DNA from 3 places in the Pseudomonas sp. LjRoot277 genome. Region 2 is predicted to be linked to each of the others. Evidence: predicted binding sites of a transcription regulator. Region 2 holds the regulator's gene; each other region holds the start of a gene.

What was found. Region 2 encodes FliA, which starts transcription of late flagellar genes. Its sites were predicted from a motif close to CTAAAGTTTNNNNNNNNNNNGCCGNTAA; they were not measured.
Region 1: a site for FliA is predicted at 3,010-3,037, ahead of ACSQ87_RS29825 (methyl-accepting chemotaxis protein). Genes of this name have one in related genera too.
Region 3: a site for FliA is predicted at 4,608-4,635, ahead of ACSQ87_RS27420 (Maf family protein). Genes of this name have one in related genera too.

What each region holds. Positions count from the first base shown of each region.
Region 1 is NZ_CAXURI020000001.1:6,445,552-6,455,706, reverse strand. It holds gene ACSQ87_RS29835 (class 1 fructose-bisphosphatase) at 1-317, shown strand, start outside; gene ACSQ87_RS29830 (DUF924 family protein) at 321-923, shown strand; gene ACSQ87_RS29825 (methyl-accepting chemotaxis protein) at 1,041-2,933, opposite strand; gene ACSQ87_RS29820 (lipoprotein) at 3,217-3,471, shown strand; gene ACSQ87_RS29815 (lipocalin family protein) at 3,503-4,072, shown strand; gene ACSQ87_RS29810 (formimidoylglutamate deiminase) at 4,191-5,555, opposite strand; gene hutC (histidine utilization repressor) at 5,756-6,424, shown strand; gene ACSQ87_RS29800 (HutD/Ves family protein) at 6,447-7,016, shown strand; gene hutU (urocanate hydratase) at 7,396-9,063, shown strand; gene ACSQ87_RS29790 (purine-cytosine permease family protein) at 9,196-10,155, shown strand, end outside.
Region 2 is NZ_CAXURI020000001.1:1,864,014-1,874,168, reverse strand. It holds gene ACSQ87_RS08920 (chemotaxis protein CheA) at 1-1,646, opposite strand, end outside; gene ACSQ87_RS08915 (protein phosphatase CheZ) at 1,684-2,472, opposite strand; gene ACSQ87_RS08910 (chemotaxis response regulator CheY) at 2,503-2,874, opposite strand; gene fliA (RNA polymerase sigma factor FliA) at 3,042-3,782, opposite strand; gene fleN (flagellar synthesis regulator FleN) at 3,779-4,609, opposite strand; gene flhF (flagellar biosynthesis protein FlhF) at 4,726-6,054, opposite strand; gene flhA (flagellar biosynthesis protein FlhA) at 6,066-8,195, opposite strand; gene flhB (flagellar biosynthesis protein FlhB) at 8,458-9,597, opposite strand; gene fliR (flagellar biosynthetic protein FliR) at 9,601-10,155, opposite strand, start outside.
Region 3 is NZ_CAXURI020000001.1:5,874,030-5,884,184, reverse strand. It holds gene gatA (Asp-tRNA(Asn)/Glu-tRNA(Gln) amidotransferase subunit GatA) at 1-1,198, opposite strand, end outside; gene gatC (Asp-tRNA(Asn)/Glu-tRNA(Gln) amidotransferase subunit GatC) at 1,215-1,502, opposite strand; gene mreB (rod shape-determining protein MreB) at 1,717-2,754, shown strand; gene mreC (rod shape-determining protein MreC) at 2,897-4,051, shown strand; gene mreD (rod shape-determining protein MreD) at 4,051-4,542, shown strand; gene ACSQ87_RS27420 (Maf family protein) at 4,746-5,342, shown strand; gene rng (ribonuclease G) at 5,400-6,857, shown strand; gene ACSQ87_RS27410 (YhdP family protein) at 6,933-10,155, shown strand, end outside.

The DNA of each region.
Region 1 (10,155 bases), 4.6 Mb from region 2:
GCGACGAAGGCCCGCTGAAAAAGAACTACAACATGCGCTGGGTCGCCGCGATGGTCGCGGACGTGCACCGCATCCTGACCCGTGGTGGCTTGTTCATGTACCCACGCGACAGCCGCGAGCCGTCCAAGCCGGGCAAGCTGCGTCTGATGTACGAAGCCAACCCGATGTCGTTCCTGGTTGAACAGGCTGGCGGCGCTTCCACCGATGGCCATCAGCGCATTCTCGACATCAAGCCTGACGGCTTGCACCAGCGTGTCGCGGTGTTCCTCGGCTCGAAAGAAGAAGTCGCACGCGTCACGGCTTACCACAAGGAATAAACCATGACCGCGCCCTGGCAGCCGTTGCTCGAATGGTGGTTCGGAACGCTCGAATTCCCCAACGAAATATCGGCTGACAAGGGCAAGTTATGGTTCGGCAAGCGCGACAGCCAGGACCTCGAAGCGCGCACGCGTTTCGGGGACTGGGTCGAGCAGGCACTGGCCGGCGGATTGACCGAGTGGGCGCAACGCCCCGAAGGTTGGCTGGCCCTGGTGCTGCTGCTCGATCAACTTCCGCGCATGATCTATCGCGACACTCCCAAATCCTTTTCAGGCGATCTCAGGGCTCAGGCACTGGTAGCGCAAGGCATTGCTGCGGATTTCGATCGGCAACTACGGCCGATTCAGCGGGTGTTCATCTATCTGGTGTTTGAGCATTGCGAGAATCTGGCGGTGCAGAACGAGGCGGTTTCGCGGTTTATCGATCTGGTGGCGCAGCAACCTGAGGCTGATCGGGCGGTGTTTGCCGATAACCTGGATTATGCCGAGCGGCATCAGAAAGTGATTGCGCGGTTTGGACGGTTTCCGCATCGCAATGCGGTGTTGGGAAGGGAGTCTACGGCTGAGGAGTTGGAGTTTCTTTCGGGGCCTGGTTCAAGGTTCTAAATCTTCATCGCGGCTGATGCCGTCATCGCGAGCAAGCTCGCTCCCACAGGAGATTTGTGCATGACACAAATCAAGTGTGGGAGCGAGCTTGCTCGCGATGAGGCCTTTAAAAGCGCTTTAGATCCGGAAGCTGCCAACCAACTGTTTAAGCCGCGCCGCCTGCTGCTCAAGGTCTGAACACGCGCGCAACGTCGCCTGCAGGTTCTCCACGCCTTCCTGGTTCAGCGTGTTGATCTCGGTGATGTCGACGTTGATCGACTCCACCACCGCCGTCTGCTCTTCCGTCGCAGTAGCCACCGACTGGTTCATCCCGTCGATCTCACCGATACGCTGAGTCACGCTGCCCAGACGTTCGCCCGCCTGGTTGGCGATGCCGACGCTGCTTTCGCTTTGGCGCTGGCTGTCGGTCATGGTGATCACGGCTTCCCGGGCGCCGACTTGCAGTTCCTCGATCATCTTCTGCACTTGCTGTGCCGAATCCTGAGTACGGTGCGCGAGGTTACGCACCTCGTCTGCTACCACGGCAAAACCGCGACCGGCTTCACCGGCACGGGCCGCTTCGATGGCGGCGTTGAGTGCCAGCAGGTTGGTCTGCTGGGAGATGCTGGTGATCACTTCCAGAATCTGCCCGATGTTCACGGTGTTGCTGTTGAGCGTTTCGATGTTGCCGCACGAATCGCTGATCTTCGCCGAGAGCTGCTGCATCGCCGCGATGGTTTTATCGACGACTTGCTGACCGTCCTCGGCCAATGCGCGAGCATCGCTCGAATGCTGAGAGGCGAGGGCGGCGTTCTGAGCAATTTCCTGGGCGGCGGCGCCCAGCTCGTTGATGGCGGCGGCGACGCTGCTGGTGCGCGAGGCTTGCTGGTCGGAGTTGAACATCGACGAATTCGACGCAGCAACCACACGCAAGGCGACTTCGTTGACCTGGCCGGTGGCCGAGGACACCTCGCGAATCGACGTATGAATACGCTCCACAAAACGGTTGAACGAGGTGCCCAGCGCACCAAATTCGTCCTGGCCGTGGATGGTCAGGCGTTTGGTCAGGTCACCTTCGCCTTCCGCGATGTCATGCATGGCGCGGCCCATGGTCAGTAGCGGCTGCATCAAGAAGCTGATCAGCATGCCCAGCAGCGCGATGATGATCACCACGGCAATGACCATGGCGATGATCGCCGAGGTGCGAAATTCGCTGAGCATCGAGAACGCGGTGTCCTGATCCAGCACCAGCGCCACGTACCAGTCTGCCGAGGGCACACCGTTGACGTGGGTAAAGGAGATGAATTGAGTCTTGCCGTCGATCTCGACTTCTTTCATGCCCGGGCTGACTTTCGGCGCGCCGTTCGGGTAGGCGTCGGTCAGGCTCTTGAGCACCAGTTTGCTGTCCGGGTGAATCAGGATCTTGCCGTCGGCACTGACGATGAACGCGTGGCCGTGGCCGCCGAAGTTCAGCGAGTTGATGATCGCGCTGACGCTGGACAAGTCGATGTCTGCGCCGGCGACGCCGATCATTTGATTCTGATGTTTCACCGGGGTGGCAACGGTGATCACCAGTTTGCCCGACGACGCGGCGATGTAGGGTTCGGTGACGATGGTCTGTTGCGCGCCGTTGGCCGCCTTGTACCAGCCGCGGGCGCGGGGGTCGTAATCCGCGGCACGATTGCCGGCCGGGACCGAGAACATCACGCCGTCGGTGCCACCGAAGTAGCTCAGCTGAAAATTACTGGTGTAGGCGGGCAGGTCGATGGCGCGCTTGAGGTTGGCCTGGGCGCTGCCGTCCACCGCGATCTGCTGAGACAGCGATTGCAGCAACTGAATGCGGCTTTCCAGCCAGGTCTGGATGTTGCTGGTGGTCAGGCTGCCGAGTTCCTGCATCGAGGATTCGGTACTGCTGCGCAGGGTTTGCCGCTGGCGATAGTCGTTGAAGAGGATGAAACAAGCGAATGCAACGGCCACCACGAGGGCGGCAGCCAACAAGATCTTGTGGCTGAACTTCATGTTTCTGGTCATTAAATGAGCTACCGCGGAGAGGCTGGTCAACAAAGGGGCGTCAATTTGCCACAGTCGTGGGCGTTGCGCTGCTTTTATGTCGACTGACCGGCGCCAAAGATTAGGCGGATTTTGTGAAAACCGACGAAATACTCAATAGCGAAAGAAAGTTGCTGATTTTTCGAAACAAGACAGACGAGCGGCCTGATAAATAGCCGGCCGGACAGGGAACCAGACAAGGGTTTTCTCTTCTAAGCTTCAGCTTGGCAGCCATGCCATTCCCCTTCGCCCCAGGAGCTACACCATGTCGCTGCGTTCTATCGCCCTGCTTTCGTTCTGCGTGTTGTTGGCCGCGTGCAGCAAGGTTAATCAGGAAAACTACTCGAAGCTGTCGTCAGGCATGCCCAAGGCCGAAGTAGAAACCTTACTGGGCAAACCCGCCGATTGCTCGGGCGCACTGGGCATGTCCAGTTGCACTTGGGGCGACAAGAACAGCTTTATCAGCGTGCAGTACGCCGGTGACAAAGTGCTGATGTTTTCTGGCCAAGGCCTGAAGTAATCCGGGGCGATGCGCCCACGGGAGAAAAATAATGAAGCGGTTACTGATAGTCCTTTTAGCCGGCCTGGTATTGGCCGGCTGCGCCACTTCCGGCGTAGATCCGTTGGCGCCGAAAACCGCCAATAGCGTCAATCTCAAGAAGTACCAAGGGACCTGGTACGAGTTGGCTCGTCTGCCGATGTATTTCCAGCGCAATTGCGCGCAATCCGAAGCCCATTACACGCTCAAGCCTGACGGCAAGGTGTTGGTGCTCAATCGCTGCCTGACGGCAGACTGGCAATGGGAAGAGGCCAAAGGCGTGGCCTGGCCACAGGAGCCTGGCAAAACCGACAAGCTGTGGGTCGAGTTCGATACCTGGTTTTCGCGGCTGATCCCGGGTGTGGCGAAGGGAGAGTACTGGGTGCTGTACGTCAGCGATGACTACAAGACCGCCATTGTTGGCGATTCGAGCCGCAAGTATCTGTGGCTGCTGTCACGGACCCCGACGGTCAATGGCGTAGTGCGTGAAGAACTGTTGAGCAAGGCACGTCAGCAGGGCTACGACACTACGCGGCTGATCTGGCGCGCGACCGACACGCAGATGGCCAAGACCTCTAACTAACGTCTAGCGCATAACCAATGTGGGAGCGGGCTTGCTCGCGAAGGGGTCATCAAATTCAACAGAGATGTTGACTGACAGTCCGCTTTCGCGAGCAAGCCCGCTCCCACATTTTTTTGCGTCAGCCTAGGAGATCGCGCAGGACTTGTGTGAAGGCGCGGTTACTTTCTTCTTCCCCTGCATGACGCCCGTCGCGCACAACCCACTGGCCATTGACCAGCACATCCCGCACCTGGCGATCACCGCCGGCAAACAACCAACGATTGAGAATTCCGTCGCCACTGGCCGTCGCCAGGTACGGATCGTTGCCATCCAGCACCAGCCAATCCGCACGTTTGCCAACTTCCAGCGCACCAATCGGCTGACCCATCGCCTGAGCGCCGCCATCCAGCGCCGCGTCGTACAGCGTGCGGCCAACCATAGGCTGATCCGCGCCATACAAACGATTACGCCGTTGGTCGCGCAGACGCTGGCCATATTCCAGCCAACGCAACTCTTCTACCACGCTCAATGACACATGGCTGTCGGAACCGATGCCCATGCGCCCGCCCTGAGCGAGGAAATCCACCGCCGGGAAGATTCCGTCGCCGAGGTTGGCTTCGGTGGTCAGGCACAAACCGGCGATGGCGCGACTCTTGGCCATCAGCGTGACTTCTTCCGGGTTGGCGTGGGTCGCGTGAACCAGGCACCAGCGTTGATCGACCTCGGTGTTCTCGTACAGCCATTGCAGTGGACGGCGGCCGCTCCAGCTCAGGCAGTCATCGACTTCTTTCTGCTGTTCGGCGATGTGGATGTGCACCGGGCACTGCTTGTCGCTGGCTGCCAGCACTTCGCTGATTTGCTGCGGTGTTACCGCGCGCAACGAGTGGAAACACAAACCCAGCGACTGCGCCGGTTGCTGCGCCAGGATCGGCTGCAAGCGCGATTGAAGCTTGAGGTAGTTTTCGGTGCTGTTGATAAAGCGGCGCTGGCCTTCGTTCGGGGCCTGGCCGCCGAAACCGGAATGGCTGTAGAGCACCGGCAGCAGGGTCAGGCCAATCCCGGCGGAGCGGGCGGCCTGGCTGATGCGCAGCGCCAGTTCGGCCGGGTCCGCGTAAGGCTGGCCGTTGGTGTCGTGGTGTACGTAATGAAATTCCGCGACCGAGGTATAACCGGCCTTGAGCATTTCGATGTACAGCTGACGAGCGATGACGCCGAGTTGATCCGGGCTGATTTTTCCGACGAGGCGATACATCAAATCGCGCCAGGTCCAGAAACTGTCATTCGGATTCCCCGCCACTTCCGCCAGCCCGGCCATGGCCCGCTGGAAGGCGTGGGAGTGTAAATTCGGCATACCCGGCAGCAGCGGACCGCTTAGCCGTTCGGCGCCATCTGCGTTGGAATCGGCCTGGATATGGGTCAACACGCCATCGGCGCTGACTTCAAGACGTACATTGTTGGCCCATCCACTAGGCAGCAGCGCGCGTTCGGCAAAGAAGGCGGACATGGTTCAGCACCCCATCGTGTGTTATTTGTATATACATATACAGACGTTTGCCTGCTCGGTAAACTCCGGCAAGCTAGCAACCTTTACTAAACGAACAAGGATTAACCGTGCCAACTCCGTCTGCCACATTGCCGCCGAATGCCAATCTGAGCGCCAATCTGGGCGACAGTCCGGCGCCCTTGTACGCCCGCGTCAAACAGATGATCACCCAGCAAATCGACAGTGGAAACTGGCCGCCGCACTACCGCGTTCCGTCGGAAAGCGAGCTGGTCAACCAGCTGGGTTTCAGTCGCATGACCATCAACCGCGCCCTGCGCGAGATGACCGCCGACGGTCTGCTGGTGCGCATGCAGGGTGTCGGCACGTTCGTCGCCGAGCCGAAAAGTCAGTCCGCGCTGTTTGAAGTGCACAACATCGCCGACGAAATCGCCTCCCGTGGCCATCGCCATACCTGCAAGGTCATCACCCTCGAAGAAGAGGCTGCCGGTTCCGAGCGCGCACTTGCCCTGGACATGCGCGAAGGCCAGAAAGTCTTTCACTCGCTGATCGTGCATTTCGAAAATGACATCCCGGTGCAAATCGAAGACCGTTTCGTCAACGCACTGGTGGCGCCGGACTACCTCAAGCAGGACTTCACCCTGCAAACGCCATACGCCTACCTGAACCAGGTCGCGCCGCTGACTGAAGGCGAACATGTGGTCGAGGCGATTCTGGCCGAGGCCAGCGAGTGCAAATTGCTACAGATTGAAAAGGGCGAGCCGTGCCTGCTGATTCGTCGCCGCACCTGGTCCGGCCGTCAGCCAGTGACCGCCGCCCGTTTGATCCACCCCGGTTCCCGTCATCGTCTGGAAGGTCGTTTTCATAAATAGAGAGAATAAATAGAGAGCATAAATGAGTCAGTTCAAGGTTCTACGCGCAATAGATTACCCACGCATGCCATGGAAAAACGGCGGCGGCAGCACTGAAGAAATCACCCGTGATGCGGGCACTGGTCTCGATGGTTTCGGTTGGCGCCTGTCGATTGCCGACATCGGCGAGTCGGGCGGTTTTTCGACATTCGCTGGCTATGAACGAGTGATCACGGTGCTGCAAGGCGACGGCATGACCTTGCGGGTTGATGGCCAGGACACGCAGCCATTGTTACCGCTGGACCCATTTGCTTTCAGCGGCGAGAGCCAGGTCTCCTGCACATTGCTCGGTGGGCCGATCCGCGACTTCAACCTGATTTATGCGCCGCAGCGTTATAGCGCGCGATTGCAGTGGCTGGACGGCGAGCAGCGGTTTTTCAGCTCTGCAGGCACCGTACTCGTGTTCAGTGTCACCGACGAGCTTGAAGTAAAGGTCGGTAACAGCGCCTCACAACTCGGTCGCCATGATTGCCTGCAACTTGACGGTAACGCCGGCCTGCTGGAAGTCTCCAGCAATGGCCAGTGCTGTGTGATCGAACTGATCGCACGCTGATTCAAAATCCCCAAAAGATCGTCCGAACGCGGCCCGAGCCTTCGGACGATCTTTTTGCTTTTCAATGTTCCCCAGCGCGCACCAACTTGTTACCGAATGCCCCAGCGTGGCGCAAAACCACGCTCAAGTAACAGCTGTAACCCTCCTCGCAAAATCCCCCCGAAAAATTTCATCTTTGCCAGAACCCTTGATCCAGGCGCTTTCCAGCCCTTTCAAAACTTTTCTTGAACACTCATCCAGCAAGTTGGCCGCTTGATTGCATATGCTTGTATGTACAAGTAAAGACGTATGCGTATGAGTCGATCGAGACTCCTCGCAGCGTCCACTGATTCAGGTTTGGATTGATCGCTGAGGAGTCTCTTTCGTGACTGACAATAAAATGACCAAGTTTCGTGATGTTGAAATCCGCGCTGCCCGCGGTAACAAGCTGACCGCCAAGAGCTGGCTGACTGAAGCGCCGCTGCGCATGCTGATGAACAACCTCGACCCGGAAGTCGCCGAGAACCCTAAAGAACTGGTGGTTTACGGTGGTATCGGTCGTGCGGCACGTAACTGGGAATGCTACGACAAGATCGTCGAAAGCCTGACCAACCTGAACGACGACGAGACCCTGCTGGTGCAATCCGGCAAGCCGGTCGGCGTGTTCAAGACCCACAGCAATGCCCCGCGCGTACTGATCGCCAACTCCAACCTGGTGCCACACTGGGCGAGCTGGGAACACTTCAACGAACTGGACGCCAAAGGCCTGGCCATGTACGGCCAGATGACTGCCGGCAGCTGGATCTACATCGGCAGCCAGGGCATCGTTCAGGGCACCTACGAAACCTTCGTCGAAGCCGGTCGCCAGCACTATAACGATGACCTGAAAGGTCGTTGGGTCCTGACCGCAGGCCTCGGCGGCATGGGCGGCGCTCAACCACTGGCCGCGACCTTGGCCGGCGCTTGCTCGCTGAACATCGAATGCCAGCAGGTCAGCATCGATTTCCGCCTGAACAGCCGTTATGTCGATGAGCAAGCCACCGACCTCGACGACGCTCTGGCACGTATCGCCAAATACACCAAAGAAGGCAAAGCGATTTCCATCGCCCTGCTGGGTAACGCGGCTGAAATCCTGCCGGAACTAGTCAAGCGCGGCGTGCGCCCGGACATGGTCACCGACCAGACCAGCGCCCACGACCCGCTGAACGGTTACCTGCCAGCCGGCTGGACCTGGGAAGAGTACCGTGCTCGCGCCAAGACCGAGCCAGCCGCTGTCGTCAAAGCCGCCAAGCAATCCATGGCCGTGCACGTTAAAGCGATGCTCGAATTCCAGAAGATGGGTATTCCGACCTTCGACTACGGCAACAACATCCGTCAGATGGCCCAAGAAGAAGGCGTCGAGAACGCATTCGACTTCCCAGGCTTCGTACCCGCTTACATCCGTCCGCTGTTTTGCCGCGGTATCGGCCCGTTCCGTTGGGCTGCACTGTCGGGCAACGCCGAAGACATCTACAAAACCGACGCCAAGGTCAAAGAACTGATCCCGGACGACGCCCACCTGCACAACTGGCTGGACATGGCGCGCGAGCGCATCAGCTTCCAGGGTCTGCCGGCACGTATCTGCTGGGTTGGCCTGGGCCTGCGCGCCAAGCTCGGTCTGGCATTCAACGAAATGGTTCGCAGCGGTGAATTGTCCGCGCCAATCGTGATCGGTCGCGACCACCTGGACTCCGGTTCGGTAGCCAGCCCGAACCGCGAAACCGAATCGATGCAGGACGGTTCCGATGCCGTGTCCGACTGGCCACTGCTCAACGCTCTGCTCAACACCGCGAGCGGCGCGACCTGGGTTTCCCTGCACCACGGCGGCGGCGTCGGCATGGGCTTCTCCCAGCACTCGGGCATGGTGATTGTCTGCGATGGTACTGACGAAGCGGCCGAGCGTATCGCTCGCGTGCTGCACAACGACCCGGCGACCGGCGTCATGCGTCACGCCGATGCGGGTTACCAGATCGCGATCGACTGCGCCAAGGAACAAGGGCTGAACCTGCCGATGATTACCGGCAAGTAATGCTTGCCCGTAGGAGCAAAGCTTGCTCGCGATGAACGATAACGCGGTGCATCAAATACACCGCTATCGCGAGCAAGCTCAGCTCCTACAGGGACCGAGTGATCTCCAATAACAATCCACAGAGGTTGAATCATGGCTGTTAACAGCGATCGTGCAGGCAGTAAACCGTTGATCGAGAAACGTTCGATCGACTACATCCCGGAAGCGGAAAGACACGGTCGTCTGTTGAGCCAGTTCACCCTGTGGATGGGTGCCAACCTGCAAATCACCGCGATTGTCACCGGGGCCCTGGCCGTGGTGCTGGGCGGTGACGTGTTCTGGTCGTTGATCGGTCTGTTGATCGGTCAATTGCTCGGCGGTGGCGTAATGGCGCTGCATGCGGCGCAAGGGCCAAAACTTGGCCTGCCGCAGATGATTTCCAGCCGGGTACAGTTCGGCGTTTATGGCGCGGCCATCCCGATCGTGCTGGTCTGCTTGATGTACCTCGGCTTCACCGCAACGGGAACCGTTCTTTCCGGTCAGGCGCTGGGCCAGTTGTTTGGTGTCAGCGACAGCGTCGGCATCCTGATCTTCGCCAGTGTCATTGTGCTGGTGACGGTGCTCGGTTATCGGGTGATCCATTGGATCGGCCGTGTCGCTAGCGTCATTGGTGTGATTGCCTTTGTTTACCTGTTCAGCCGCCTGATGAGCCAGACGGACGTGGGTGCACTCCTGCAAATCCGCCACTTCAGCTGGAGCAGCTTCCTGCTGGCGGTGTCGCTCGCGGCGTCCTGGCAGATCGCCTTCGGTCCTTACGTGGCTGACTATTCACGCTACCTGCCGAGCAAGACGTCTTCGGTGAAAACCTTTTTCGCCGCTGGCGCGGGTTCGGTGATTGGCGCACAAGTGGCGATGATCCTCGGCGTGTTTGCCGCCGCTTCGGCCAACGGCCAATTCGCCGGCCATGAAGTGGCCTACATCGTTGGTTTGGGCGGTACCGGTGCCACCGCTGCGTTGCTGTATTTCAGCATCGCGTTTGGCAAGGTCACCATCTCCACGCTGAACTCCTACGGCAGCTTCATGTGCATTGCGACCGTCATCAGCGGTTTTCGT
Region 2 (10,155 bases):
CAATCGGATTCGCTGAGGCGATCGGCTGCATCCTTGTCCATCAAGCCTTTCTTCACGGCAATGCCGCGCAGAACATCAGCGTCCATGCCCTTGCCGTCATCGGAGATCGACAGCAGGATGTGGTCGCCTTCCTGTTCAGCGGACAGGATCACCTTGCCGCTGCGAGGCTTGCCCATCGCTTCACGTTCGGCCGGCTCTTCAATACCGTGGTCGACCGAGTTGCGCACCAAGTGGACCAGCGGGTCGGCCAGGGCCTCGACGAGGTTCTTGTCGAGGTCGGTTTCTTCGCCGACCAGTTCCAGGTTGATCTCTTTCTTGAGCTGGCGAGCCAGGTCGCGAACCAGGCGCGGGAAGCGCCCGAAGACCTTCTTGATCGGTTGCATCCGGGTCTTCATGACCGCGGTTTGCAGGTCGGCCGTGACCACGTCGAGGTTCGACACGGCCTTGGACATGGCTTCGTCGCCGCTGTTGAGGCCCAGACGGACCAAGCGGTTACGCACCAGTACCAACTCGCCAACCATGTTCATGATTTCGTCGAGACGCGCGGTGTCGACCCGCACGGTGGTCTCGGCTTCGCTGGCCGGTTTTTCCGGTGGCGGCGCGGACGGGGCACGCGCCGGAGCCGGTGCTGCAGCTGCGGCAGGCTTCGGCGCTTCGGCTTTAGGCTCGGGCGCTTTGGCAACGGGTTTCGCAGCCGGTGCTGGCGCCTTGGCGACAGGAGCAGAAACCACTGCGCCAGTGCCAACCTCGGTGAACTTGCCTTTACCGTGCAATTCGTCGAGCAGTGATTCGAACTCGTGATCGGAGATCAGATCGCCGCCAGCCGCTTTAGCGGTTGGCGCAGCCGGGGCCGGGACCGCAGCAATGGCCGATTCCAGCGCATCAACGGCAAAGTTGCCCTTGCCGTGCAGCTGATCGAGCAGTGCTTCGAACTCGTCGTCGGTGATATCGGAGCTGTCGCCTGCCGCTTTCGGGGCAGCCGGTGCGGCTGGCGCCGGGGCTACCGCATCGACGGCGAACTGGCCTTTACCGTGCAGTTGATCGAGCAACGACTCGAACTCGGCATCGGTGATTTCGTCGCTGGTCGCCGCATTGCTGCTCGGCGCTGGCACGGCTGCCGGGGCTTCTGCCTGAGCCTTGACGGCGTTCAGCGAGTCCAGCAGTTGTTCGAATTCGTTATCGGTGATGTCACCCGATTCGCTCTCGGCGGCAGGTTCTTCCACCACTTCGGCGACCGGTGCCGTTTCATCGGCGGTTTGCGGCTCGGCCAGACGGGCCAGTGCCGCAAGCAATTCTGGCGTGGCAGCCGTGATCGGGCTGCGCTCGCGGACTTCGGTAAACATGCCGTTCACCGCATCCAGCGCTTCGAGAACCACGTCCATCAGTTCCGAGTCGACGCGGCGTTCACCCTTGCGCAGGATGTCGAACACGTTCTCGGCGATGTGACAGCACTCCACCAGCTCGTTGAGCTGGAGGAAGCCGGCGCCTCCTTTTACAGTGTGAAAACCGCGAAAAATTGCATTGAGCAAGTCCGCATCATCAGGTCGGCTTTCAAGCTCGACCAGCTGTTCGGACAGTTGCTCTAGAATCTCGCCGGCCTCAACCAGGAAATCCTGAAGGATCTCTTCATCGGCGCCGAAGCTCATTAAGGGGGTGCTCCTAAAGGTCTAAAAACCTAAAAACCTAAAATCCAAGACTGGATAGCAAATCGTCCACATCGTCCTGACCGGACACAACGTCTTCTCTTTTATCGGCATGAATCTGCGGACCTTCACCCTGAGAGAGATGTTTTTGCGGATCTTTTTCTGCAAGCATCGCTTCACGGTCATGTTCGATGCCCGCAAAGCGGTCCACATGACTGGCCATAAGCACGAGCTTGAGCAGGTTGCTTTCAACTTCGGTGACCAATTGGGTCACACGCTTGATCACCTGACCGGTGAGGTCCTGGTAATCCTGAGCGAGCAGAATGTCGTTGAGGTTGCTCGACACAACGCGATTGTCTTCGCTGCTGCGTGTCAGGAAACCGTCGACTCGCCGGGCCAGCTCGCGGAACTCTTCAGCCCCGACTTCGCGGCGCATGAACCGTCCCCAGTCGTTGCTCAAGGCCTGGGCTTCGTTGCTCAGGCCGTTGACCAGCGGCGTGGCGTTTTCCACCAGGTCCATGGTGCGGTTGGCAGCCGCCTCGGTCAGCTTGACCACATAACCCAGACGCTCGGTGGCATCCGTGATCTGCGAGACTTCCTCGGCTTGCGGCATGTGCGGGTCAATCTGGAAATTGACGATCGCGCTATGCAGCTCGCGAGTGAGCTTGCCCACTTCCTGATACAGGCCACGGTCACGGGTCTGATTGAGCTCATGGATCAGTTGCACAGCGTCGCCGAACCTGCCTTTTTCAAGGCTTTCGACCAGTTCGACCGCGTGTTTTTTCAGAGTCGATTCGAAATCGCCCTGTGAAGACTCGTTATGCTCCATAGCTCCCCCGTGGCGCAGTGGCTTCGCACATCAACCGATGCGTTCGAAAATCTTCTCGATTTTTTCTTTTAACGCCTGGGCCGTGAAGGGCTTGACCACATAGCCGTTAACTCCGGCCTGGGCTGCCTCGATGATTTGCTCGCGCTTGGCTTCAGCGGTCACCATCAGCACCGGCAGGTGCTTGAGCTTTTCATCGGCACGCACGTGGCGCAGCAGGTCGATACCGGTCATGCCAGGCATGTTCCAGTCTGTTACCAGAAAGTCGATGCTGCCGCTGTTGAGAACCGGAATGGCAGTAGTGCCATCGTCGGCCTCGACCGTGTTGGTGAACCCAAGGTCACGCAACAGGTTTTTAATGATCCGCCGCATCGTTGAGAAGTCATCAACGATGAGGATTTTCATGTTCTTGTCCAATTCGACCTCCAAGCAGTCTTAAACGCGCCCAGCACCTGGACGCGCCATTTCAATCAATCCGGCAAAGCACTCAATGACTGTCTGGAGCACAACAGATCGGGACCGGTACGGTTCAACACCCCACCAGCCGCGTTCGCAGTGTCCCCACACTGCCTTCAGCGCGCTCGCCACTCCCCCAAACGCCCCCGCAAACGGGCCGCGCACTGGCTGTGTAACTGGCTGACCCGAGATTCGCTGACCCCCAGGACCTCACCGATTTCCTTGAGATTCAACTCTTCGTCGTAGTACAGCGCCAACACCAGTCGCTCACGCTCCGGCAAATTGGCAATCGCGTCCGCCAGCGCCGCCTGGAAGCGTTCATCTTCCAGATCGCGTGACGGCTCGAGATGAGCACTGGCGCCATCCTCGTGCAGCCCTTCGTGTTCGCCGTCCTGCAACAGATCGTCGAAACTGAATAACCGGCTGCCCAGGGTGTCGTTCAAAATCCCGTAATAATCGTCGAGACTCAATTGGAGTTCGGCCGCAACCTCGTGATCTTTAGCGTCACGACCGGTTTTAGCTTCAATCGAGCGAATGGCGTCGCTGACCATCCGGGTATTGCGGTGGACCGAACGTGGCGCCCAGTCCCCCTTGCGTACTTCATCGAGCATCGCGCCACGGATTCGAATGCCCGCGTACGTCTCGAAACTCGCGCCTTTGCTGGCGTCGTATTTGGTCGACACTTCAAGCAGGCCGATCATCCCGGCCTGGATCAGGTCTTCGACCTGGACACTGGCCGGCAGACGCGCCAGCAAGTGGTAGGCAATGCGTTTAACCAGTGGCGCGTAACGCTCGATCAGCTCGTACTGCGCGTCACGTGCCGAATTCTTGTAGAGGTTGTAGCCACTGGCTGTCATAGCACCGGTCCTGCGGTTTGTTGCACGAGGCGCTCGACGAAAAACTCCAGGTGCCCACGCGGGTTGGCAGGTAGCGGCCAGGTATCGACCTTCTGTGCAATGGCTTTGAACGCCAGTGAGCACTTGGACCGCGGGAAGGCTTCGTAGACGGCGCGCTGCTTCTGCACAGCCTTGCGCACACTTTCGTCGTAAGGCACCGCGCCGACGTATTGTAAGGCGACGTCAAGGAAGCGATCCGTGACCTTGGTCAACTTGGCGAACAGGTTGCGCCCTTCCTGCGGGCTCTGGGCCATGTTGGCCAGGACGCGGAAACGGTTCATGCCGTAATCGCGGTTCAGCAGTTTGATCAGTGCGTAGGCATCGGTGATCGAGGTCGGTTCGTCGCAGACCACCAGCAAGACTTCCTGCGCTGCGCGAACGAAACTGACTACCGAGTCCCCAATGCCCGCAGCGGTGTCGATCACTAGCACGTCGAGGTTGTCGCCGATATCGCTGAACGCCTGGATCAGGCCGGCGTGTTGGGCCGGACTTAAATGAACCATGCTCTGTGTGCCGGACGCGGCCGGGACGATGCGAATGCCGCCAGGGCCCTGCAACAGTACGTCGCGCAGCTCGCAGCGGCCTTCGATCACGTCGGCCAAAGTACGTTTGGGTGTCAGTCCCAGCAGGACGTCGACGTTCGCCAGCCCCAGATCAGCGTCCAGCAGCATGACGCGCCGGCCGAGCTCAGCTAGAGCCAGGGACAAGTTCACTGACACGTTAGTCTTCCCGACGCCACCTTTGCCGCCGGTCACCGCGATCACCTGTACGGGATGCATGCTGCCCATGAATTTTCTTTACCTTGTCTTACTTAGACGGAGGCCACATTACTGGCTGCGCGTTCAACAACTGAACAATGCATGGCAGACCATCGATGTAGGTACAAAAACTGTTCATTAATACCTCAGCCAACCTGCTTGGTCGGGCTGTGGTAAATATCAGCGAACATGTCAGCCATGGCTTCTTCGCTGGGTTCTTCTTGCATTTGCACGCTTACGGCGCGACTGACCAACTGATGACGACGCGGTAGATGCAAATCATCCGGAATCCGCGGGCCATCGGTCAGGTAGGCCACCGGCAATTCATGACTGATGGCCAGGCTCAACACCTCGCCCAGACTTGCCGTTTCATCCAGTTTAGTCAGGATGCAGCCAGCGAGCCCACAACGCTTGTAACTGTGATAAGCGGCCGTTAGAACCTGTTTCTGGCTGGTGGTTGCCAAAACCAGGTAATTTTTTGATTTGATGCCACGACCGGCCAGGCTTTCGAGCTGCATGCGCAGTGCCGGATCGCTGGCCTGAAGGCCCGCGGTATCGATCAGCACCACGCGTTTGCGCAGCAAAGGCTCCAGCGCCTGCACCAGCGATTGGCCCGGATCGACATGCGTCACCGACACATTGAGGATCCGGCCCAACGTCTTGAGTTGTTCCTGAGCACCAATACGGTAGCTGTCCATGCTGACCAGCGCGATATTTTGCGCGCCGTACTTGAGCACGTAACGGGCCGCGAGTTTGGCCAGGGTGGTGGTCTTGCCCATGCCGGCAGGGCCGACCATGGCAATCACGCCGCCCTCTTCCAGAGGCTCGACTTCCGGTGTGGCGATCATCCGCGCCAGATGTGCCAGCAACATGCGCCAGGCCTGACGAGGTTCTTCAATATCGGTAATCAGCGCCAGCAAATCGCGCGACAACGGGCCGGACAGGCCGATGCGTTGCAGGCGACGCCAAAGATTGGCCTGGGCCGGACGGCTGCCTTGCAGCTGATTCCAGGCCAGGGAGCCGAGTTGCACTTCCATCAGTTCGCGCAGGCTGTTGAGTTCGAAACGCATCGAGTCGAACGCCCGTGGGTCGACGCCACCGGAGGCAGGTGCCGCAGCGGGTGCAGGACGACGGGGTTCGGTGTAGGTCGGCTCGATCAGCGGCTCGGCGGCGGTCAGTGGCAGGCCGGCGAATAACTGGCGATTGGTGGACTTGTCGCTCTCGCCATCGCTGCGCAGGCTCAGTTCGGCCTGGGCGGTGACGATCCGCGATTGGGTCTTGCGCAGCTCGTCTTCGAGTTCCATGTTCGGAACGCGCGGAGCCAGCGCCGACAACTTGTAATCCAGGGCAGCCGTCAGCTCGACACCACCGGCGATCCGGCGGTTGCCAATGATGGCGGCATCAGCGCCCAGCTCATCACGAACCAGTTTCATGGCCTGACGCATATCGGCGGCGAAAAAACGCTTAACTTGCATAAACCACTACCTCAGCCGTTGGGCCCTACTGTCGCAACGATGGTCACTTGCTTGTTGTCAGGAATTTCCTGGTAAGCCAACACATGCAAACCCGGGACTGCCAATCGGCCGAATCGCGACAGCATCGCGCGAACCGGACCGGCTACCAGCAGAATCACCGGCTGACCTTGCATTTCCTGACGCTGCGCCGCATCGATCAACGAGCGCTGCAGTTTCTCAGCCATGCTTGGCTCCAGCAGAACACCCTCTTCCGAGCCTTGTCCTGCCTTCTGAAGACTATTGAGCAATATTTGTTCCAACCTTGGCTCCAGCGTGATCACTGGTAGCTCGGAGTCAGTCCCTACAATGCTTTGGACGATTGCGCGGGATACGCCGACGCGCACCGCGGCCACCAGCGCGGCAGTATCTTGACTCTTGCTGGCATTGTTCGCGATGGCTTCGGCAATGCTGCGAATGTCCCGTACTGGCACCTGTTCGGCCAGCAATGCCTGCAATACTTTGAGCAGCTGCGACAGAGACACCACACCCGGCACCAGTTCTTCGGCCAGTTTTGGCGAGCTTTTGGCCAACAATTGCATGAGTTGTTGCACTTCTTCGTGACCGATCAACTCGCTCGAGTGCTTGTACAAAATCTGGTTCAAGTGGGTTGCCACCACTGTACTGGCATCGACCACGGTATAACCGAGGGATTGTGCCTGGGCACGCTGGCTGATTTCGATCCAGACTGCCTCCAGACCGAAAGCCGGATCTTTGGCGGTAATGCCATTGAGCGTACCGTAGACCTGCCCCGGGTTGATCGCCAGTTCGCGGTCCGGGTAAATTTCCGCTTCAGCCAGGATCACCCCCATCAGGGTCAGGCGATAGGCACTCGGCGCCAGGTCGAGGTTGTCACGGATATGCACGGTCGGCATCAGGAAGCCCAGGTCCTGGGACAGCTTCTTGCGCACGCCCTTGATCCGCGCCAGCAACTGACCACCCTGATTGCGGTCCACCAGCGGAATCAACCGGTAGCCGACTTCCAGGCCGATCATGTCGATCGGAGTGACGTCGTCCCAGCCAAGCTCTTTGGTTTCCTGAGCGCGAGCCGGTGATGGCAGCAGTTCCTGTTGACGCTTGACCTCTTGCAAGGCCTGAACCTTGACCACGTTCTGCTTCTTCCAGAACAGGTACGCACCGCCGGCCGCCAGGGCCGCCATGCTGAGAAAGGAGAAATGCGGCATGCCCGGCACGAGGCCCATCACTGCCATCAAACCTGCCGCCACGGCCAACGCTTTGGGCGAGGCGAACATCTGGCGATTGATCTGCTTGCCCATGTCTTCCGAACCGGAAGCACGGGTCACCATGATCGCTGCAGCTGTAGATAAAAGCAGTGATGGCAATTGCGCCACCAAACCGTCACCGATGGTCAACAAGGCGTACACCCGACCGGCATCGCCGAAGGTCATGCCGTGCTGGAAGATACCGACTGCCATGCCGCCGATCAGGTTGATGAACAGAATCAGCAGGCCGGCAATGGCGTCACCGCGAACGAACTTGCTGGCACCGTCCATGGAACCGTAGAACTCGGCTTCCTGGGCCACTTCCATCCGGCGCAGTTTGGCCTGGTTCTGATCGATCAGGCCGGCGTTCAAGTCGGCGTCGATGGCCATTTGTTTACCGGGCATCGCATCGAGGGTGAAACGCGCACTCACCTCGGAAATCCGCCCGGCACCCTTGGTCACCACGACAAAGTTGATGATCATCAAAATCGCGAAGACGACGATACCGACCACGTAGTTACCGCCGATCACCACCTCGCCGAAGGCCTGGATCACCTTGCCGGCGGCGGCATGACCGTCCTGGCCGTGGAGCATCACCACCCGCGTGGAGGCCACGTTCAGCGCCAGTCGCAGCAACGTCGCCACCAGCAGAATGGTCGGGAACACCGCAAAGTCCAGTGGCCGCAACGCGTAAACACAGACCAGCAAGACGACAATCGACAACGCGATGTTGAACGTGAAGAACACATCCAGCAGGAACGGCGGCACCGGCAACATCATCATCGCCAGCATGACCAGCAGCAACAACGGCACACCCAGATTGCCCCGACTTAAGTCGGCAACGTTTGTGCGAGCACTGTTGAGTAACTGAGAGCGATCCACCGGTATTCCCCATCCCTTGAAGCAAACTTTTTGACGCCTGAAGCAGGCGCAGAGCCGCTATTGCAAGAAGCCTTCCAACTTTTGCCGAGACAGGGAATAGAGGGTTCTATTGAGTCTCGTAGCAGCTGTCGAGCCTGCGAGGCTGCGTTCGGTTTGGGCCGCATTCGGACGCAGCAGTCGTAAACCTTTTGCGAGGACTTCGGTCGAGCGCGACCCCGGCTCGAACGCAGCCTCGCAGGCTCGGCAGCTGCTACAGGCGCAATCAGGAATCGCGTCGCAGGTCCGGCGGAATCGGCAGGTCGTCCTTGAGCGGATCCGGGCGTTTGCCCTTGCCGGCGCGGTGCTGGCGGATCTGGTAGACGTAAGCGAGCACTTGGGCGACGGCAAGGTAAAGCCCGCCGGGAATTTCCTGATCAAGCTCGGTGGAGTAGTAAATCGAACGCGCCAGTGCCGGCGACTCAAGCAGCAGCACTTCGTTGGCCACAGCGATTTCACGGATCTTCAAGGCCAGGAAGTCGCTGCCCTTGGCGATCAGCATCGGCGCCCCACCCTTGTCCGGATCGTACTTGAGCGCTACGGCGTAGTGGGTCGGGTTGGTGATGACCACATCGGCGTCGGGGATCGCCGCCATCATCCGGCGCTGGGACATTTCGCGCTGCAGCTGACGGATCCGTTGTTTAACCTCTGGCTTCCCTTCCTGATCTTTATGCTCGTCACGCACTTCCTGCTTGGTCATCAGCAGTTTCTTGTGGCTTTCCCAAAGCTGCACCGGTACGTCCACCGCGGCAATAACGATCAGCCCGCAAGACATCCATAACGTACTCCAGCCCACCACCTGCAGGCAGTGAATGACGGCCAGCTCCAACGGTTCGTGGGCGATGCGTATCAGGTCATCGATGTCTGACGATAACACCTGCAGGGCCACAGCCAGGATGATCAAAAACTTCGCAAACGCCTTAAGCAACTCCGCCACCGCCTTGAACGAAAACATTCGCTTGAGGCCGGCGGCAGGGTTCATCCGACTGAATTTCGGTGCCAGGGAACCCGCTGCGAATAGCCATCCACCAAGGGAAATCGGCCCGATCAACGCTGCCAGCACCAGGGTGATCATGATCGGCTGAATCGCCAGCAAGGCCGTCAGCCCTGAACTCAACAGGTAAGTGCTCATGGAGCGCTGATCGAGAATGACTTCACGCGACAGGGAGAAATTCTGCCGCATCAATTCCATCAAGTCTTGCGCCAGCGCCCCGCCGAAAATCAGCAGCGCACCGGAACCCGCCAACATGATCGCCAGCGTGTTGAGCTCTTTGGAGCGCGCGATCTCGCCCTTCTCGCGAGAGTCCTTCTTGCGCTTCTCGGTGGGGTCTTCTGTTTTGTCCTGACCGCTTTCGCTCTCAGCCATGACTCAGCGCGCCCGTGCCAGTTCGCGTAACAACTGCAAGGCCTCGGAGGCCAGCGGTTGATACTGATTGATAATGTCCGCCAGCCCGACCCAGACGATGAATAGCCCAAGCACCAGCGTCAGCGGAAAGCCGATAGAAAAGATGTTCAACTGCGGCGCAGCCCGGGTCATCACGCCAAAGGCAATGTTGACCACCAGCAACGCAGTAATCGCCGGCAACACCAGCAACAGCGCGGCACCGAGAACCCAGCCGAGCTTGCCGGCCAGTTCCCAGAAATGATTGACCATCAACCCGCTACCGACCGGCAGCGTAGTGAAGCTTTCAGTGAGGACTTCGAACACCACCAGATGGCCGTTCATGGACAGGAACAACAGCGTCACCAGCATGGTGAAGAACTGCCCGATCACGGCCACCGACACGCCGTTGGTAGGGTCGACCATCGAAGCGAAGCCCATGCCCATCTGGATGGAGACAATCTGCCCCGCGACCACAAAGGCCTGGAAGAACAACTGCAAAGAGAACCCCAGCACTGCACCGACGAGGATCTGCTCGGCAAT
Region 3 (10,155 bases), 4.0 Mb from region 2:
TTGGGCCGAGGATGATGTCGACCTCATTGAAGGCAGCCATGAAGTCGTTCTTGATCAGACGACGGATCTTCTGCGCCTTCAGGTAGTAGGCATCGTAGTAACCGGCCGACAGCGCGTAGGCGCCGACCATGATCCGGCGCTGTACTTCCGGGCCGAAGCCTTCGCCACGGGAACGCTTGTACAGGTCTTCCAGGTTTTTCGGGTCTTCGCAGCGATAGCCGAAACGCACGCCGTCGAAACGCGACAGGTTGGAAGACGCTTCCGCCGGGGCGATCACGTAGTACGCAGGGATCGCGTGCTGCATGTTCGGCAGGCTGATTTCCTTGACCACGGCACCGAGCTTTTTCAGCTCTTCAACGCTGGCCATGACCAGGTCGGCGATGCGCGGGTCGAGACCGGCGCTGAAGTATTCCTTCGGCACGCCGATGCGCAGGCCTTGCAGCGAACCGTTGAGGCTGGCGCTGTAATCAGGCACAGGTTCGTCGATGCTGGTGGAGTCCTGCGGGTCGAAACCGGCCATGCCTTGCAGCAGGATCGCGCAGTCTTCGGCAGTGCGCGCCAATGGACCGCCCTGATCGAGACTGGAAGCGTAGGCGATCATGCCCCAGCGCGAAACGCGACCGTACGTCGGTTTCAGACCAGTGAGGTTGGTCAGGGCGGCGGGCTGACGGATCGAACCGCCCGTGTCGGTGCCCGTGGCCGCAGGCAGCAGGCGTGCGGCAACCGCGGCCGCCGAACCGCCGGACGAACCGCCGGGCACGTGTTCCAGGTTCCACGGGTTTTTCACTGCGCCGTAGTAGCTCGACTCGTTGGCCGAACCCATGGCGAATTCGTCCATGTTGGTCTTGCCCAGCGTCACGGCGCCGGCAGCGGCCAGTTTGGCGACCACGGTGGCGTCGTACGGTGCTTTAAAGTTGTCGAGCATCTTCGAGCCGCAACTGGTGCGAATGCCCTGGGTGCAGAACAGGTCTTTGTGGGCGATCGGCGCACCGAGCAGGGCGCCGCTCTCACCATTGGCCCGGCGTGCGTCAGCGGCTTTCGCCTGCGCAAGCGCCAGGTCTTCGGTGAGGCTAATGAAACTGTTGAGCTGAGGGTCGAGCTGGGCGATACGCGCCAGCAGGGTTTTGGTCAGCTCTTCGGAAGAAAACTTTTTATCGGCGAGACCGCGGGCGATCTCGGCCAGAGTCAATTGATGCATTGCAGGCTCTTTCCCTTTAGTCGATGACTTTCGGAACCAGGTACAGGCCGTTTTCGACCGCTGGTGCGATGGACTGATAGGCCTCGCGATGATTGGTCTCGGTCACGACGTCTGCACGCAGGCGCTGGCTGGCTTCCAGTGGGTGGGCGAGCGGCTCGATACCGTCGGTATTGACCGCCTGCATTTCGTCGACCAGCCCCAGAATGCTGTTCAGGGCCGAAGTGATGTGTGGAAGATCGGCATCATTAAGGCCCAGACAGGCCAGATGAGCGATTTTTTCCACGTCGGAGCGTTCAAGCGTCATGGGATTCTCCAGTGGAAGGAAAACAGAACGGATGCTATCCGTGTGTTAGATTGTCGGAACACTACCGCATTTCTACGGTCATAAGGCCGCGATTGTGGGGGTTGGTGCACAGAAAAGCGGCCAATTTAACATATTGGCGCCTTGCCCAAAATCCCTGTCGTTGTTAGAGTTTGCCGCACTTTTTTACCCACGCGTTGCCTAGGGTCCCTTTCCCATGTTCAAGAAACTGCGTGGCATGTTTTCCAGCGATCTTTCCATTGACCTGGGCACTGCCAACACCCTTATTTACGTGCGCGAGCGCGGTATCGTCCTGAATGAGCCATCGGTTGTGGCTATTCGGACACACGGTAACCAGAAAAGTGTCGTTGCTGTCGGCACCGAGGCCAAGCGCATGCTCGGCCGTACGCCGGGCAACATTGCTGCCATTCGTCCGATGAAAGATGGCGTGATCGCCGACTTCAGCGTTTGCGAAAAGATGCTGCAGTACTTTATCAACAAGGTTCACGAAAACAGCTTCCTGCAGCCTAGCCCTCGCGTGCTGATCTGCGTTCCGTGCAAATCCACCCAGGTTGAGCGTCGTGCCATCCGTGAGTCGGCCCTCGGTGCCGGTGCCCGTGAAGTGTTCCTGATCGAAGAGCCAATGGCTGCTGCGATCGGTGCCGGCCTGCCGGTTGAAGAAGCTCGCGGCTCGATGGTTGTCGATATCGGTGGCGGTACCACTGAAATCGCGCTGATCTCCCTGAACGGTGTGGTTTACGCCGAGTCCGTACGGGTTGGCGGCGACCGCTTCGACGAAGCGATCATCACTTACGTGCGTCGCAACTACGGCAGCCTGATCGGTGAATCCACTGCCGAGCGCATCAAGCAGGAAATCGGTACTGCCTACCCGGGCGGCGAAGTTCGCGAAGTCGACGTTCGTGGCCGTAACCTGGCCGAAGGCGTTCCACGCGCATTCACCCTGAACTCCAATGAAGTGCTGGAAGCTCTGCAAGAGTCCCTGGCCACCATCGTTCAGGCTGTGAAAAGTGCGCTGGAGCAATCGCCTCCGGAACTGGCTTCCGATATCGCCGAGCGTGGTCTGGTACTGACCGGTGGTGGCGCCTTGCTGCGTGACCTCGACAAGTTGCTGGCCCAGGAAACCGGTCTGCCGGTAATCGTTGCCGAAGACCCGCTGACCTGCGTTGCTCGCGGCGGTGGCCGTGCGTTGGAAATGATGGATAAACACACCATGGACCTGCTGTCGAGCGAGTGATCTCGCCCGACGCATCTATGCTGTTGGCGCGCAGGCAGCACTTTGCAGTGCTGCCTGTTGGCGTTTATCTTCTGTCAGTCTGCATCCAGGCCGGTTTGATGCCGTATGAATAAAGAGAACATTTGCCTGGGAGGAGCGGCTTATTAAACCGCTTTTCACCAAAGGGCCTTCACTGGGCGTGCGCTTGTTGGTGCTGGTCGTGCTATCGGTCGCGCTGATGGTGGTCGATGCCCGCTTCACACTGCTCAAGCCAGTGCGTAGCCAAATGTCGCTGGTACTGATGCAGTCTTACTGGATCACCGACCTGCCACAGCGGCTATGGCAGGGTGTGGCCAGCCAATTTGGCAGCCGTACCGAGCTCGTCGCCGAAAACGAAAAACTCAAAACCGAAAACCTGCTGTTGCAGGGCCGCATGCAAAAGCTTGCCGCCCTCACCGAGCAGAACGTTCGGCTGCGCGAGTTGCTCAACTCCTCCGCGCTGGTCAACGAGAAGGTCGAAGTGGCCGAGCTGATCGGCATGGACCCCAATCCCTTCACCCACCGCATCATCATCAATAAAGGTGAGCGCGACGGTGTGGTCCTCGGTCAGCCGGTGCTCGATGCCCGCGGCCTGATGGGACAGGTGGTCGAGTTGATGCCGTACACCTCTCGTGTGCTGCTGCTGACCGACACCACTCACAGCATTCCGGTACAGGTGAACCGTAACGGTCTGCGGGCGATTGCCAGCGGCACCGGTAACCCGGAACGCCTGGAGCTGCGTCACGTGGCCGATACCGCCGACATTAAAGAAGGCGATCTGCTGGTCAGCTCCGGTCTGGGGCAGCGGTTCCCGGCGGGTTACCCGGTGGCGACGGTCAAGGAAGTGATTCACGATTCCGGTCAACCGTTCGCTATTGTGCGTGCCGTGCCGACCGCCGCCTTGAACCGTAGCCGTTACCTGTTGCTGGTGTTCACCGACGGCCGCACAGCCGAAGAGCGCGCCAACGAAGCTGCCCAGGCTCAAGAGGCTTTGGACCAGCATGGTGGTGGACCGATCATTCCAGCGACCGTGCCGAAACCTGCCATCGTCCCGGCTGCTGTTGCTGCGCCCGTGACGCCGGTTGCACCGACGGCTGTCCCTGCTGCCCCTGCTGCCACAACCCCGCCCAAACCTGCGGCGACTCATCCTGCTCCTGCGAAACCTGCCGCCAGCAAGCCGCCCGCGACGCAACCTGCGGCCGCTAAACCGCCCGCTGCCGTGAAGCCTGCTGCCAAACCGCCTGTCTCTGCGCCGGCTACCACTGGGGGACGAGAATAATGGTTGGTGCTACTGCATCCCGAAACGGCTGGATGGTCTGGCTGACATTCGCCATAGGCATGCTGCTCAGCGTTTCGCCGCTGCCGCAATTCATGGAAATCCTCCGTCCACTGTGGCTGGCCTTGCTGTTGGCATTCTGGGCGTTAGCCATGCCGCAGAAAGTCGGGATGGTCACCGCGTGGTGCCTGGGCCTGGCCGAAGACGTGCTTTATGGCACGCTGCTGGGCCAGAACGCGTTGATCCTGACATTGATCACGTACCTGGTGCTGGCGCTGCAACAACGCCTGCGCATGTTCCCTATGTGGCAACAGAGCCTGGTGATCCTGGTGATCTTCGGCCTCGCGCAGCTTGTTCAACTATGGCTCAGCGCCCTGACCGGCAATCGTCAGCCGACGCTGGCGCTGGTCTTGCCGGCATTGGTCAGTGCATTGCTCTGGCCATGGATCAGCTACGGTTTGCGCGGTTTGCGTCGACGTTACAAAATCAATTAATTCGGTCAGGCATTTGCCCGCACCGGTGCCCTGTCTCGCAAATATGTTTCTTTTTTGGCGAGTGGCTGTTGTTGCCAGGCAAGGCGCCGCGACAAGTCATAGCTGGCTATGGCGAGGAGCGGCAACGCAGTATGGCAACAACAGACGCCGCCAAAAAGGAACAGTATTTGTGAGGCGGGGCACTAAACAAGGGAGATGTCTTGATGAAACAGCTGTACCTCGCCTCAGGCTCGCCGCGTCGGCGTGAACTGCTCACGCAGATCGGCGTGCCGTTCTCCGCCATCAGTGCGGAGATCGATGAAACCCCTTTAGAAGATGAATCCCCGTCGGCCTATGTCGAGCGCCTGGCGCGCGGCAAAGCCGAGGCCGGGCGCGGGACTGTCGTGTCCGACGCAGATTTTTGCGTGCTGGGCGCCGACACCGCCGTGGTGCTGGATGGAAAAATTCTCGGCAAGCCGGTTGATGAAGCCGAGGCGTGCGCCATGCTTATGATGTTGTCCGGGTGTGAACATGAAGTCCTGACGGCGATTGCGGTGCGAGAAGGTGAGCGTTGCGAGTCTCGGGTGGTGCGCAGTCTGGTGCGTTTTCGCAACATCAATCGCGATGAAGCGGTGGCCTACTGGGCCAGCGGCGAGCCGCAGGACAAGGCCGGCGGCTACGGCATTCAAGGACTCGGCGCGGTGTTTGTAGCCGGGCTCAATGGCAGTTACTCGGCGGTAGTCGGGTTACCGCTGTGCGAAACCGCTGAGCTGCTCGGCCATTTCGGCATACCCTGTTGGCAAACCCTTAACGCGCGTTGAGCGTCGTACTGACAAGATGCGGCCATTATCGTGAACATGCCTGAACGAGACCCTGCCATGAGTGAAGAGATCCTGATCAACATCACGCCGATGGAATCGCGCGTGGCGGTGGTTGAAAACGGTGTTCTGCAAGAGGTCCACGTCGAGCGCACGCAAAAGCGCGGGATCGTCGGCAACATCTATAAAGGCAAGGTCGTGCGGGTATTGCCCGGCATGCAAGCGGCATTCGTCGACATCGGACTGGACCGCGCCGCGTTCATTCACGCCTCGGAAATCTCTCTGCGCGAAGGCCCTGCGGTCGAGAGCATCAGCGCTCTGGTTCACGAGGGTCAGAGCCTGGTGGTGCAAGTCACCAAGGACCCGATCGGCTCCAAAGGCGCACGCCTGACGACTCAGTTGTCGATCCCGTCGCGTTATCTGGTGTACATGCCGCGCACTGCACACGTTGGCATTTCGTTGAAGATCGAAGACGAAGCCGAGCGCGAACGACTCAAGCAAGTGGTCACCGATTGCGTGGCCAAAGAAGGCATCCAAGAGGCCGGTGGCTTCATCCTGCGTACCGCTGCCGAAGGTGCCGGTGCCGATGAAATCCTGATGGACATTCGCTACCTGCGTCGTCTCTGGGATCAGATCAACGAGCAAATCAAAACCATCAGCGCGCCGAGTGTGATCTACGAAGACCTCGGCCTGGCGCTGCGCACCTTGCGTGACCTGGTGAGCCCGAAGATCGAGAAGATCCGGATCGACTCCCGGGAAACCTTCCAGAAAACCACGCAGTTCGTCGCCGAGCTGATGCCGGAAATCGCCGATCGTCTTGAGCATTACCCTGGCGAACGGCCGATCTTCGACCTGTACGGCGTCGAAGACGAAATCCAGAAAGCCCTGGAGCGTAAAGTCCCGCTGAAATCCGGCGGTTATCTGGTGGTCGATCCGGCGGAAGCCATGAGCACCATCGATGTCAACACCGGGGCGTTCGTCGGTCATCGCAACCTCGAAGAAACCATCTTCAAGACCAACCTCGAAGCCGCGACCGCCATCGCTCGTCAGCTGCGCCTGCGCAACCTGGGCGGGATCATCATCATCGACTTCATCGACATGGAAGATGAAGAGCACCAACGTCAGGTGCTGCGCACGCTCGAGAAGCAACTGGAGCGCGATCACGCCAAGACCAACATCATCGGTATCACCGAATTGGGCCTGGTGCAGATGACTCGCAAGCGCACCCGCGAAAGTCTTGAGCAAGTGCTGTGCGAACCGTGCAGCAGCTGTCAGGGACGCGGCAAGCTCAAGACGCCGGAAACCGTTTGCTACGAGATTTTCCGCGAAATCCTCCGAGAAGCTCGCGCCTATCAGGCGGAAGGCTATCGTGTATTGGCAAACCAGAAAGTGGTCGACCGTTTGCTCGATGAAGAGTCGGGCAATGTCGCCGAGCTCGAAGGTTTTATCGGACGCACCATCCGGTTCCAGGTGGAAACCATGTATTCCCAGGAACAATACGACGTGGTGCTGCTCTGAATCGCTGTATTTCAACCCTGCTAGAACGGCTGGCCTCAGCTTTTTGCAGCATTTTTGCCATGGGAGCCAACTGACATGGAACGTCTGACACGCATTTTGGCCGCACTGACCCGCTGGGGTCTGGGGCTGTGTGCGTTGGTATTGGTGTTGATGGCGTTGTACGTCAGCCTCGGCCGAGAGCTGACCCCGCTGGTGGCCGAGTACCGTGCCGAAGTCGAAGCCAAAGCCAGCGCTGCCTTGGGCATGCCGCTGAATATCGGCGAACTGGAAGGCAACTGGAGCGGCTTTGCTCCGATCATGCTGGCTCACGACGTGATGGTCGGCGAGGGCGCCAATGCCCTGCGTCTGGATCAGGTGCGCGCGGTGCCGGATCTTTGGGCCAGTCTGATGGCTCGCGAAGTGCGCATCGCTCACCTGGAACTCAGGGGCCTGAAGATCAGCCTCAAAGAAGGCGAGGACGGCCATTGGGCGCTGGAAGGTTTGCCGGTGCAGCAGGATCAGCCGCTGGATCCTGAGCAATTGCTCAATCGCATGCAGATGGTTCAGCAACTGTCGGTACTCGATAGCCAGGTCACTTTGCAGCCACTGCAAGAGCAACCGCTGACCCTGACTTACGTCGGCTTGAATCTGAAAACCGGCGTCTCCCGCCAGCGCCTCGACGCCCGTTTGACTCTGCCCGACGGACAACCGGTGGCCATCAGTCTGCGTACTCGTCTGCGCGCCAGCGAATGGAAAGACGGCGAGGCCGAAGCGTATTTGAGCCTGCCGCAAAGCGACTGGTCGAAATGGTTGCCTGAGCGCGTGACCCAACAATGGAATTTTTCCGAGTTCAAGGCCGGCGGCGAGCTTTGGGTGAACTGGAGCAAGGGTGCCCTGCAAAGTGCTGCGATTCGCTTGAACGCGCCGCAACTCAAGGGCGCGTACGCCGAGCGCAAGCCGATCCAGATCAACAATCTGGCGCTCAATGGCTATTTCCAGCGCAGCTCTGAAGGCGTGCTGGTAACCCTGGATTCGCTGGCCATGAGCCTTGGCGAGACTCGTTGGGAATCGCATCTGCAATTCAAACAAAACGCGGCGACCGACAAGACTGAAGAGCTTTGGCATCTGCAAGCCGACCGCCTCGATCTCACCCCGATCACCCCGATACTGAATGCATTGGGGCCGCTGCCCGAGGGCGTCGCCACCGCCGTCGAGCGACTCAAAGTGACGGGTGGCCTGCGCAACGTACTGATCGACTTCCGACCCACTGCCACCGACGACAGCAAGTTCAGCTTTGCCGCCAACCTGGATCGGGTCGGCTTCGATGCCTATCACGGTGCTCCGGCGGCGCGAAATGTCAGTGGCAGCATCAGCGGTGATCTGGGCGGTGGTGAGCTGCGCATGGACAGCAAGGATTTTTCCCTGCACCTGGACCCGATTTTCGCCAAGCCATGGCAGTACATTCAGGCCAATGCCCGACTGACCTGGAAACTCGATAAAGACGCCTTCACTTTGATCGCGCCGTACCTGAAGGTGCTGGGCGAGGAGGGCAAGATTGCCGGCGACTTCCTGATCCGTCTGCATTTCGACCACACCCAGGAAGACTACATGGACCTGCGGGTCGGTCTGGTGGACGGCGACGGGCGCTACACCGCCAAGTACTTGCCTACACTGCTCAGCCCGGGGCTGGACGAATGGCTGCGTACGGCGATTCTCAAAGGTGCGGTGGACGAAGGCTTCTTCCAGTACCAGGGTTCGCTGAACCACGGGGCCGCCGAGACGGCCCGCAGCATCAGCCTGTTCTTCAAGGTTCACGACGCCGAACTGGCCTTCCAGCCAGGCTGGCCACATGTCAGCAAAGTCACGGGGGACGTGTTTGTTGAAGACAGCGGTGTGCGGATCCTGGCCAGCAAGGGGCAGTTGCTCAATACCCAGGTCAGCGACATTTACGTCAATATTCCCCGTGCGCCAGCGGGGCAAAACGTCCATCTGTTCCTCGACGGCGGATTCGCCGGCGGGTTGGGCGATGGCCTGAAGATTCTCCAGGAAGCACCGATCGGCACCGCCGCCACCTTTGCCGGTTGGGAAGGCGAGGGCGATCTGCGGGGCAAACTGAAACTGGACATTCCATTGGTCAAAGGCGAGCAGCCGAAGATCCTCGTCGACTTCAAGACCGCCAACGCCCGTCTGAAACTGGCCGAGCCAACTCTGGAGCTGACTCAGCTCAAGGGCGATTTCCGTTTCGACAGCACCAAGGGTTTGAGCGGGCAAAACATCACCGCGCGCGCCTTTGATAAACCGGTTACTGCACAGATTTTCGCCGATGGCGGTCCCGGCACCCTCAAGACTCGCGTCGCCGCCTCGGGCCAGGTCGAGGTCAAGAAACTGACTGATTGGCTGAGTGTGACTCAGCCGTTGCCAGTGTCCGGTGTGATCCCTTATCAGCTGCAATTGAACCTTGATGGGGCCGACAGTCAATTGATGGTCAGCTCCAACCTCAAGGGTGTAGCAATCGATTTGCCGGCACCGTTCGGCATGGCGGCCGACGTCGGCCGCGACACCACGTTCCGCATGACCCTGCAGGGGCCCGAGCGGCGCTACTGGGTCAACTACGGTGAGCTGGCGAACTTCACGTTTGCGGCGCCGCCCGGCAATTTTGCCGACGGTCGTGGCGAGTTGTTCCTGGGTGGCGGTAATGCCGTGCTACCCGGCGCCAAAGGCCTGCGGGTGCGCGGCGTGCTGTCGGAACTGGACGTCGGCCCCTGGAAGGACCTGGTAGACAAGTACGCCGGCCAGGATGCGGGCGGCAACGCCAAACAGTTGCTCAGCGGTGCGGATTTCAAGATTGGCAAGCTCAGCGGTGTCGGCACTACGCTCGATCAGGCTTCCGTACAGTTGAACCGCAAACCCGCCGCGTGGGCCTTGCAACTCGACAGTCAGCAGGTCAAGGGCAGCGCCAGCATCCCCGATGCGAAAGCCGCGCCGATTGCGATCAATCTGCAATACGTGCGTTTGCCGGCGCCTGACCCGACGGTCCTGGCCGACGAAAATTCGCCGGATCCGCTGGCCTCGGTGGATCCGACGAAGATCCCGGCAATGGATATCACCATCAATCAGCTGTTCCAGGGCAAAGACCTCGTCGGGGCCTGGTATCTGAAAGTCCGTCCGACCGCCAAGGGCATTGCGCTTAATACGCTGGATCTGGGCCTCAAGGGCATTCTCCTGCAGGGCAGCGGCGGTTGGGAAGGCACGCCCGGATCCAGCAGCAGTTGGTACAAGGGCCGGATCAGCGGCAAGAACCTCGCCGATGTACTGAAGG